Regions from separate parts of the Mesorhizobium sp. B1-1-7 genome, predicted to be linked through region 3. Evidence: riboswitches for the same ligand, from Rfam matches in the RefSeq annotation. Region 3 holds a riboswitch; each other region holds the start of a gene.
What was found. A riboswitch is a leader RNA that binds a small molecule or an ion and turns the genes downstream of it on or off. The one in region 3 is predicted to bind cobalamin.

Region 1: linked by a shared signal. The riboswitch ahead of FJ978_RS08325 (DUF1636 family protein) and the one ahead of FJ978_RS28575 (DUF1636 family protein) in region 3 are both predicted to bind cobalamin.
Region 2: linked by a shared signal. The riboswitch ahead of FJ978_RS22080 (aromatic ring-hydroxylating dioxygenase subunit alpha) and the one ahead of FJ978_RS28575 (DUF1636 family protein) in region 3 are both predicted to bind cobalamin.

Annotation. Positions count from the first base shown of each region.
Region 1 is NZ_VFWQ01000004.1:243,240-246,682, forward strand. It holds gene FJ978_RS08310 (iron ABC transporter permease) at 1-40, opposite strand, end outside; gene FJ978_RS08315 (ABC transporter substrate-binding protein) at 40-987, opposite strand; gene FJ978_RS08320 (ABC transporter ATP-binding protein) at 1,036-1,821, opposite strand; gene FJ978_RS08325 (DUF1636 family protein) at 1,818-2,279, opposite strand; cobalamin riboswitch at 2,301-2,511, opposite strand; gene FJ978_RS32730 (hypothetical protein) at 2,992-3,141, opposite strand.
Region 2 is NZ_VFWQ01000013.1:126-3,568, reverse strand. It holds gene FJ978_RS22085 (hybrid-cluster NAD(P)-dependent oxidoreductase) at 1-948, opposite strand, end outside; gene FJ978_RS22080 (aromatic ring-hydroxylating dioxygenase subunit alpha) at 1,006-2,253, opposite strand; cobalamin riboswitch at 2,367-2,569, opposite strand; gene FJ978_RS22075 (DUF680 domain-containing protein) at 3,061-3,276, shown strand; gene FJ978_RS22070 (DUF680 domain-containing protein) at 3,355-3,443, shown strand, end outside.
Region 3 is NZ_VFWQ01000021.1:98,139-101,581, reverse strand. It holds partial or broken gene FJ978_RS28585 (cobaltochelatase subunit CobN) at 1-624, opposite strand, end outside; gene cobW (cobalamin biosynthesis protein CobW) at 643-1,695, opposite strand; gene FJ978_RS28575 (DUF1636 family protein) at 1,698-2,126, opposite strand; cobalamin riboswitch at 2,165-2,370, opposite strand; gene FJ978_RS28570 (winged helix-turn-helix domain-containing protein) at 2,400-3,443, opposite strand, start outside.

The DNA of each region.
Region 1 (3,443 bases), on a different contig from region 3:
CCGAAAGCGCGCCGGATTTATGCGTAAGCGCAAGATGCATCAGAACGCTTCCGGATGCATCGCCCTGGCGATCTTGCCGATCGCCTCGATGTTTGCCGGTCCGGGCGTCAGTTCGGCATAGCGCAGCGCCACGAAGCGCTCGTTTTTGACCGCGTCCGTCTCCTTCATCGCCGGGTGTTCTTTAAGGAAATCGAGCAGCTTCCTGTAGCCGCCGCCATCCTGGTAGTCGAGCAGGATGAGGAATTGCGGGTTGCGCGACGCCACCGTTTCCCAGTCCGTGTTGCCCCAGCTGGTGTCCATGTCGGCCATGATGTTGTCGCCGCCGGCCGCGGTGATCATGGCGCTCGGGATGGCGAATTTCCCGGCGGTGAACGGCTTGTCCTCACCGGAATCGTAGAGGAACACCCGCGTTGCCTTGGCGCTGCCGACTTTCGCGGTGATATCGGCCAGTTGTGCCTTCCAGCCGGAGACGAGCTTTTCCGCGTCGGCTTCCTTGCCGAAGATCTTGCCCAGCTTTTCGACGTCGCCATAGAGCAGGTCCATCGAGGCGGCGGGCCTGCTCTTGTCGAGATGGACGCAGCTTTCGGTCAGCACAAGCGTCTTGATGCCGCGCGGAGCCAGCGTGTCGGGCGTCACCTCGCCACCCGGCTTCATGCCGTAGTACCAGCCGGCAAAAAAGAAATCGGGCTCGGCGGCGACCAGGTTTTCGAGCGTCGGGTATTTTGGCGCCAGTTCCGGGATGGAGCCCTGCTCGGCCTTGAATTCGGGACCGACCTTGTACCATCCGGTGATGCCGGTCAGGCCGACGATCGACGGCTGCAGCTTCAGCGCGAAGGCCATCTCGGCCATGTTGAGATCCTGGATGACGGCGCGCTTGGGCGGCGCGTCGAAGGTCAGCGGCTTGCCACAGCTGTCGACCGTGACGGGAAAGGCCAAGGCCGTCGAGGCCAGCAGCGAGAAGAAGAGCGACATAGCGAGACGTTTCACGGATTTTGCTCCTTGGTTGAACAGGTTTGGATGAGGGATGGGCTTCGATCAGGACGGCGGCGCGGCGCGGTTCGGAACGTCGAACACCGTCAGTTCGCGGTCCTCGGTGGGGTGGCGCAGGCGAAACACGTCGACGCCGAAGATCTCGCGGATCAGCTGCTGGGTCAGCGCTTCGCGCGGTGCCGCCAGCGCATGCAGCCGGGCTTCGTTCATCACCGCGACCCTGGTGGCGAAGGGCGCCACCAACGCCAGATCGTGCAGCACCGCGATCACCGTCATGCCGAAGCCGGCGACGAGTTCGAGCAATTCGCCACGGGCGCGCGGGTCGAGATGGTTGGTCGGCTCGTCGAGGAACAAGACCTTCGGTTGCTGGGCGATGGCGCGGGCAAGCTGAGAGCGTTGGCGCTCGCCGCCCGACAGCGAGCCGATGGTGCGGCCAAGCAGCGGCAACAGGCCGGTCCGGCGCAGCGCGTCAACGACGATGTCGCGTTCCTCGCTCCTGCGCCTCAAGCCGGCATGCGGGACGCGGCCAAGTTCGACATAGTCGATTACCGCGAGCCGCGGATCCGGCTGGTCGGTCTGGCCGACGACGGCGATGTGCAGCGCGCGCTCGGCGGCCGAAATCCTGTCCAGGCGCCGGCCGCCAAGCTTCACCTCCCCGGAACTGGGCCTGAGCATGCCCGACAGCATGCGCAGCAGCGTGGTCTTGCCGGCACCGTTGGGGCCGATGATGGCGAGGCGATCGCCCGATGCCACCGACAGGCTGGCCGACTGGACCAGGTCCCGGCCGTTCGCCGTCGCGCCCAGATCGCGCGCTTCGAGGAGCGGTGTCATCGGTTTCCCTCCGCAGGCGTGCCCGGGATGCGGGCCACGGTCTTGCCAGCCAGTCGCGGCGGACGTTGCCCGGAGTTGCACCAGCCGTCGGCGAGCGAGGCATAGAGGCTGGCGAACCGCACGAGATCGCCGGCGTCGGCCTGGGCGTCGATGGAGCCGAAGAGATAGGCGGCCTTGCCCGGCGCCTGGAAGGCCACCGTCAGCGGCCGCGCGCAGCCCGCCATGCACTCGACGCCCTCGACCGTGAAACCACGCGCCACCGCAGGGGCCGAGAGCCGGGAGCGCAGGATGTACAGGCTTTCGCCCGACCTGATCCCACTCGGGGCGCCGCGGCAAAGCGTGCACACGATGATGCGATGCGGGGGATGAATGGGATCGATGGCGCCGTCCAACTTTCCGTCTTTCTCGATAGGCGACGGAAGGATGCTGGCGAGCCGGCCGACAAGACCGACGTCCACGTCTCCTCCCGGCACACCCCGTCCGGTCAACTCCGTGATGGCAGGTCTCCTGGCTCGCGGGTCTCGGCTCGATCCTGCCTTCCCAGCCTTGCCGGCCAGTGGCATTTCGGATCGTGCTCACCGCTTACAGTTGCGGGGGCAGCCACGGTCTCGACCCCTTTCCGGGGATCTCACCGTGTTCCCTTTTCACCCCTTGCCTTTCGGCGCGGGGACCATCACGCACCCACCGTAGATTTCCATCGATCGCACCGCAACGGGTTTTTGCGATGCTGTTTATTAATGTAATAACATTACGTTAGAAGCGATATTTGCGGATAATGTCAACCCCTATTGTCTGGAAAGCCGAGACGTCTGCCGGCAGAGAGGGCCGGCCAAGCGATCCCTCGATCAATGCCACCGCAGGCCCGCCTCCCCTGTATAGTTTTATGGGCTAATTTAGATACTACAAATATAAATTTTATCCTCACCGCTATATAGTTGCAGTTGCACAACATTCTTAGCGTTTTGGTAGTCCTCTGGACTATAGACGGATTGCCGGGCGGTAGCATTCATGCTGCGTTCGGGCATCTGGAATTAGGGGCGAAGGCATGGTGGGACGGGTTCACGCGCGCGGCGGGGTTTTGACTGCGGCGCGCGGGCGGTTTTTGGCGGGGGCTTCCCTGGCAGTGCTGGTCGTTGCCGGGGTGGCGCCGCGCCAGGCGATCGCGGGCAACTACGTCGCCAACAGCGATGGCTCGCTTCGCGCCGCGATCGCAGCGGCTAACGCCGACGCCGATCCCAACGCCACGATCACGCTGACAGGCAACTTCGCGGTTTCGCCCACGGGCATGCCCATGCCCACCAAACCGCTGATCATCGACACTCAGGGTTTCGTTCTGTCCGGGGTCGCCTCGCCTCCCACCGCGGGCAGCATTACTTTTTCCGGCAGTTTCCCCGGCGCCGGCTCGCTGACCATCAACGGCACCCTTGTTGGCGGCGGTTCGTCGGGCTCAATTTTTCCTGGAACTGGGCTTTACGTGAACAGCCTGGCCGGAAGCAGCGGCCAGGTCGTGAACAACGGTTCGGTCACGGGCGGAACCGCAAGTGTCAGTGGACAAGCAGGCGGCATAGGCGTCGTTGTGGGCAATGGTGCGGACCTGATCAACAACGGTACGATCAGTGGTG
Region 2 (3,443 bases), on a different contig from region 3:
GCAGGCGGCGGGAATCCGCACGCCCGAAGCGCGCGCCGTCTGCAGCACCGTCTGGCCGGCGACGCATTCGGCGTCGACCTCCGAAAGCGAGAAGCGGATTGGCGTTGCCGCTTCGAACGGAACAACCGTGCCGCCTTCCGCGGGCGCCGCGAACGGCGCCGGGACCTCCTCCACGGCAGGGACCGCAAAGCTCTCCTGATGGTATTGCGTCATGTCGAAGCCGGCGGCTTCAAGCATGCCGCGCACGGCGCGCATGAAGGGATCGGGGCCGCAGCAGAAGATTTCGCGCTCGCGGAAATCCGGCGCCAGCAATGGCAGCCGGATCGCGTCGATGCGGCCCATATGGCCGTACCAGCCCTCGCGGCTCGACCGCTCCTCGATCATGAAGCCGAGCGACAGGCCGGGCATATGGCCGCCGAGCAGTTCGAGCTCCTTTCGGAAGATGATCTCTTCCGGGCGCCGCGCGCAGTTGACGAAGCCGACATCGGTCCAGGGCGCGCAATCGTTCAGCCAGCGCAGCATCGACATCATCGGTGTCACGCCCGAACCGGCCGAGATGAACAGATATTTGGCCGCCGGATGGCTGTGCAGCGAGAAGTCGCCTGCCGGCCCATAGGCCTTGACGTGCGAGCCGGGCACCAGATGGTCGAACATCCAGCGCGTCCCGATGCTGCCGGCCTGCGCCTTTACCGTCACCGCGATCGAGAATGGCCGCGACGGTGACGATGACAGCGTGTAGGTGCGCATCAGCGGCCCATCCGATGTCGGCAGCTCCAGCGTCACGAACTGGCCCGGCTTGTAGCGGAACCAGGTCTGGTTGTCGGACCGGAAGGTGAAGGTCTTCACGTCGGGCGCCTCATCGCTGACGCCGATCACTTCCAGCACCTGGAGCCGGTCGTTCCACGGCGCCATCTGGTCGAGATGGCGATAGAGGCCAAGATCCGTCATCGCATTCATCCTCTGGTCCTTCTTGCCCTGCTCATGTCGTGTTTGGGCAACATGAGCTCACGCGACGCTGCGCAGCGCCGGCTTTTCGTCTTCGGCAAGGCGCGGACCGATGAAGCGGGCGTACCAGTCGACGAACTGGATGACGCCTCCCTCGTGCAACTCCGAATAGGGGCCGGGCTCATAGGCCGGCGACAGGATGCCGAAGGCGTTCTCCTCGACGATGCGGCGGTCCTGGTCGTTGGTCTCGGTCCACACATGGGTGAGTTCGGCGAGATCGTAGTCGACGCCCTCGACCGCATCCTTGTGGACCAGCCATTTGGTCGTCACGGCGGTTTCCGTGGCGCTGATCGGCAGCACGCGGAAGGTCACGGCATGGTCGATGAGGATATGGTTCCATGTCGTCGGGTAGTGATAGTGCATCAAGGTGCCGATGCGGTCGGCCGAGACGCTGTCGGAGAGGTTCTTCCTCACCGCCCGCTTGCCGTTCATCGTGTAGCTGACGGCATCGCGCAGCAGCGGCGCACGGGTGGCGCGATACTGTCCGGCCGGATCGATGCGGAACTTGCTCGGCAGGCCGGCCGCCTCGCATTTCGCCCAGTGCGCCAGCATCTCCGGATCGCTGTCGGCGCCCTGCACGCCGGTCACGGTCGGTGCTTCCGGGAATGTCTTGCACAATTCCGGGTGATTGCCCGCGCAATGATAGCACTCGCGGTTGTTTTCCCAGACGAGCTTCCAGTTGCCCTTCTCGATGATCGTGCTCTCGAAGGCGATCTTCGCCTCGCCGAGCCGGTGCGGCTTGAGGTAGGGTTCGATCATCGCCCGCATCGGCGCGAAGTCGGCCGGCTCCTTCGCCAGGCAGATGAAGATATAGCCGGCGACGCTTTCGCAGGCGACCGGCTTCAGCCCGAACTGGCTCTTGTCGAAACCCTCGGCCATCTGGCGGGCGAACAGCAGGCGGCCATCCAGCTCATAGGTCCACTGGTGGTAGGGGCAGACTAGTTTGGCGGCCATGCCCTTGTCGGTATTGCAGACGCGGCTGCCGCGATGGCGGCAGGAATTGTGGAAGGCGTTGATCTTGCCCTGCTGATCGCGCACCAGCACGACCGGATAGTCGCCGATCTGCACGGTGATGAAGCTGCCTGGCCTGGGCAACTCGCAATCATGGCCGATGAACAGCCAGTCGCGATACCAGATCAGCTCCATGTCGAGCTTGAAGTAGTCCGGATCGGTGTAAAAGGGCTGTTCCAGCGAAAAGCCCTGTCTGCGGCTGTTCAAGAGCCTCAGCATGTCGTTGCGAGCATCCATGTCCTGTCCTCATATCCAAGGACTGAACTGGTGGTGATGGAGGAAGGATCGGACGCAGGCCGGCGCCAGCCGGGCATGCATCATCCGCCCCTTGACCGCCCACCGCGATCAGTCGAGTTCTAGCAATCTCGGGCTGGTTTCCGGGCTCTGGAGTCGTCCTTGCGGACCATCGCGACACCTTCCCAGGCTTTCGCCCAGTGGTCTCCCGTTGCGACTTGAACTCCACCACCGTTGCGGGGGCAGCGCCGGATTCTGACCGGCTTCCCAATTCTCCACTCCGTCGTCACGAAGCGGCACCTGAGATGGCGTGATCTAATCACGGCACGCATCGCGGCGTCGGCATGAAAACGACATCGCATCCATGCGGCGCGACACGCATGCAAGTCGTCTGGACAAGGATCGCGACCTTTGAAACCGGCTCGTCGCCAGCACGCCAAACGTTGTTTTTTGATCCTTGGCCGGAGCCAAAAAAGGTTAACAGTTTCGAAAAGTGACTATTAGCGGAGTCTAAAATCGAACCGAACGGTTCGTTTCTGTTGACGGTGCGTGCAGGACGTTGTGAACGCTGGGCCTCCGACACAGTTGGTGATGGCTCCCTTGGTCTTATCTAATCGATTGATATCAAAAAGAAAAAAATTGATGTGGAAGCCGGTGGTACAATTTCAAGTGGTGGATTCATGGTCCACGCGGAACAACTTCGTGATTGGAAACGACCATCTGGCTTTCCCACATCGGGGCTGTCCGAACGACGCGATTTCATCCCAAGACACGCCGCTAGACGGACGGAAAAATACTGGAGTACCCAAAATGAAAAAGATCATTCTCACTGCCGCCGCCCTTCTGGCCATTTCCGGCAGCGCCTTCGCTGGTAGCGACCATTATAGTTCGGACCATTACGGTTCGAATGCGACCCCTGCAGCCACTGCCGTCGACAGCTCGTACACCGCTTCGGTCAAGAAGTCGGAACCGGCTGCTCAGACGCCTGTCCAGGGTGCCGACCACAACCTCTTCGGTAACCACTAACGGCTGATCGCCAGTTGACGGCGGCTTGCCCGCCGTCCTGGCGAACTCAAAAATTCATCAAAATTCAGGAGACTTGAAATGAAGAAGATCATCCTTGCTGCCGCCGCCGTCCTGGCCGTTTCCGGCGGCGCTTTCGCCGGCAGCGACAACTATGGCTCCAATGGCGC
Region 3 (3,443 bases):
GCGCGCTCCGGAGAGGACCCCACCCCCGGCCTGCGGCCGGACCCTCCCCTCGAGGGGGAGGGGGACGACGCCGCGACTTGGTTCATAGTAGCCGGCTTTTGGAACTTCGATCGGCTCGACAATTTCCGCATCCTGCCCAGTCAGCCGTGCCAGCCTCTGCACCAGTGCGCTCATGTTGGCCGGGCCGCCCTCGCGGAAATAGCCGAGCAGGCTATCCAACTCCTCGCGCGGCAGCGTCGAGGCTTCGATCAGCCTGAGATCCTCGTCGTGGCTCTCACCCGGCAGCAGCGCCAGTTTTATGCCGTGCGCGCGGGCGGTCGCGGCAAGCTGGTCGCAGCCGTAGCGCCACCAGTCGTACCCGCCGAGTATGCGCACCAGGATGATCTTGGCGTGGCGGGCGACACTGTCGATCCAGAGGTCGACAGACATGGGATGGCGCAGGTCGCGCAGTGCGGCGAGCCGCATCGAAGGCAGGCGGCCGGCATCGGCCTTCCATGCCGCCGCCAGTCCGGCGAGGTCGCTGTCGGTGAAGGAAAGCGCCACGATATCCGCCGGCGTCTGCCGCAGATCGACCGGCTCGGCGAGGTCGTCGAGCGAGGCGGAGGTCGTGGTGAGGATATGCATCGCGGCCCGTGTCCGAGATCAGCCGGCGAGTATGCGTTCGATCGCCGGGCGATTCAGCCCCTTGAGACCGATGACCACAAGGCGCGAACGACGATCGTCCTCGGCCGTCCAGGCGCGGTCATAGTAATGATTGACGCGCGGGCCGACGGCCTGCAGCAAGAGCCGCATCGGCTTGCCGCCGACCTCGACGAAACCTTTGACGCGCAGCACGTTTTCCTGCTCGGCGGCGTTGGCGACGCGCTTTGCCAGCTCGTCGGGATTGGCGATCGACGGAATGTCGACGATGAAGGTGTCGAAGTCGTCATGCTCGTGGTCGAACGCACCGTCATGATGGGATTTGCGGTTCTCGATGTCGTCCTCGACGGCGAGGCCGAGACCGAGCAGCACGGAGGGATCGACCTTGCCATGCGAGGTCGGCACGATCTTCACGGCGCGGGCGGAGTGTTCGTTGATGATGGCATTGGCGCGGGCTGAGCCTGCGGCGTCCATCAGGTCGCTCTTCGACAGGATGATCAGGTCGGCGCAGGCGATCTGGTCCTCGAACACTTCCTCAACCGGGTCGTCATGGTCGAGGCTCTCATCCTGAGCGCGCTGCGCCTGCAGCGCGTCCATGTCGTTGGCGACGCGGCCTTCGGCCAGCGCCGGGCCATCGACCACGGCGATCACGCCGTCGACCGTGACGCGGCTTTTCACCGTCGGCCACTGAAACGCCTGGACCAGCGGCTTGGGCAGAGCGAGGCCCGAGGTCTCGATCAGGATGTGGTCGACCTTCGGCGACAGCGCCAGGATCTGGTCGAGCGCCGGCACGAAATCGTCGGCCACGGTGCAGCAGATGCAGCCATTGGCCAGTTCGACGATGTTTTCCTCCGGGCAGGTGTCGATGCCGCAGCCCTTCAAAATCTCGCCGTCGATGCCGATGTCGCCGAACTCATTGACGATGATGGCAATGCGTTTGCCGCCGGCGTTTTCCAGGAGATGGCGGACGAGCGTCGTCTTGCCGGCGCCGAGAAAGCCGGTGACGACGGTGCAGGGAACGCGGGAAAGGTTGGCGGACGAATCTGGAGCGGTCATGGTCAGTCCTTCAGCATGTCGAGAGGAGGGATGCGAGCAACGAGGCCGCGCTTGAGGCTATCGGGCCGGCCACGCCATGGGATGAGGCCGTCGGTGGAAGTGGCGAAGAGCTTTGCGCCGGCGACAAGGTCGGCGCCGCTGGTCGTGGTCAGATCGCCGAAGACATAGCTCCAACAGCCATCGCGCAGGATCGCGGCGCTCAGCCGGCGCTTGCAATTGCCGAGGCATTCGACGGTGCGGACGCGGATATCTTCGCCCGAGGCGGCGTTGCGCGTATCCTCAGCCAGCAGTTCGCCGGCGCGGGGGTGGGCGTCGGAACCGGTTTCGTCACGGCACGAGGCGCAGACGATCACGGTGACGCCGGCCAAGGCATCGCTGTCGGCGGACGAATTGTCCGCTGTGCCAGCCGAAAAACTGCTGTTCTGGTCCAAAAACCGGGCTCCTTGCCCGGAAACCCGCCGGGCGATCGGATTATGTTGTCGCAGACGGCAGGTCTCCTGGCTCGCGGGTCATCGCCTTGGTTAGCCGCCTTCCCGGGAATTCCCAGTGGCTTTCGGCCTTGGCTCGTCGCTTACAGTTGCGGGGACAGCCGCGGATTTGAGATTTTCATCCCGCACCGCATTCCCTCTTAGCCCCTCTCATTGAAGAGAAGAGACCGTCTGGAGCGGATTTAGGCTGTTGCGGGCAGGACTGTCAACGCGGGCCTACGACATGGCGATGTCGGCAAGTGACTGTCCGAGGTCGCCAGCGGGCGTCACTTCCATGCGCTCAAGCCCGAGCCAGCCCTGCATTTGCTTCAATTCCTCGAAAAGCTGGGCGGCGGTTTCCGCTGGCGCCTTGGGCTCGGCATAGGCCGCGTGGACGCGTAGCACACTCGCCGGCCGATCGGCCTTGAGGTCGACGCGCGCCACGATCCTGTCGCCGAGCAGGAAGGGCAGGACGTAGTAGCCATATTGGCGCTTTTCGGCCGGCGTGTAGATCTCGATGCGGTAGTGAAAATCGAACAGCCGTTCCGAGCGCGAGCGTTCGAAGACCACAGGATCGAACGGGGCCAGCAAGGCACGGGCGTCGATTTTCCTGGGCAGACGTGCATCCTTGTGCAGGTAAGCGGGCTTATCCCAGCCTTCGACGCGCACAGGCAGCAGCTCACCGAGTTCGACCAATTCCTCCAGGCGGCCCTTCATGTCGGCGGGGGACAGGCGGAAATAATCTCGCAAATCGCCTGATGTCGCCACGCCATGGGCGCGGGCGGAGATGCGCAGCAATTCGCGGTGCGCGTCCTCGGCGGCCGGTACGGGCAGATCGAGGATCGCCTGCGGCAGCACGCGCTCGGGCAGGTCATAGAAGCGCTCGAATCCGCGGCGGTGCGCCGTGGTGATGCGCCCGGCCCAGAACAGCCATTCGAAGGCATGCTTGGCATGGCTCCAGCCCCACCAGCCGCCCGAGCCTTTCTGGCCTTCCAACGCCGAAGCGGCGATCGGGCCGCGCGCGACGACCTCGCGGTAGATCTCTTCTATATAGGCGGCGTGCTCACGGCCCCATTTGGCCAGCCCCAAATACATCTCTTTGCCTTGCTCGGCGCGCTGCATGCGCCAGCGCATCAGCGGCCAGGTCTCCACCGGCAGGAAGGAGGCCTCGTGCGCCCAGTATTCGAACACCGTGCGCTTGCGGGTGACGGCGGCGTTGTCGAGCAGAGCGAGCGGGTAGGGGCCAAGGCGCGAATAGAGCGGCATATAATGCGCGCGCAC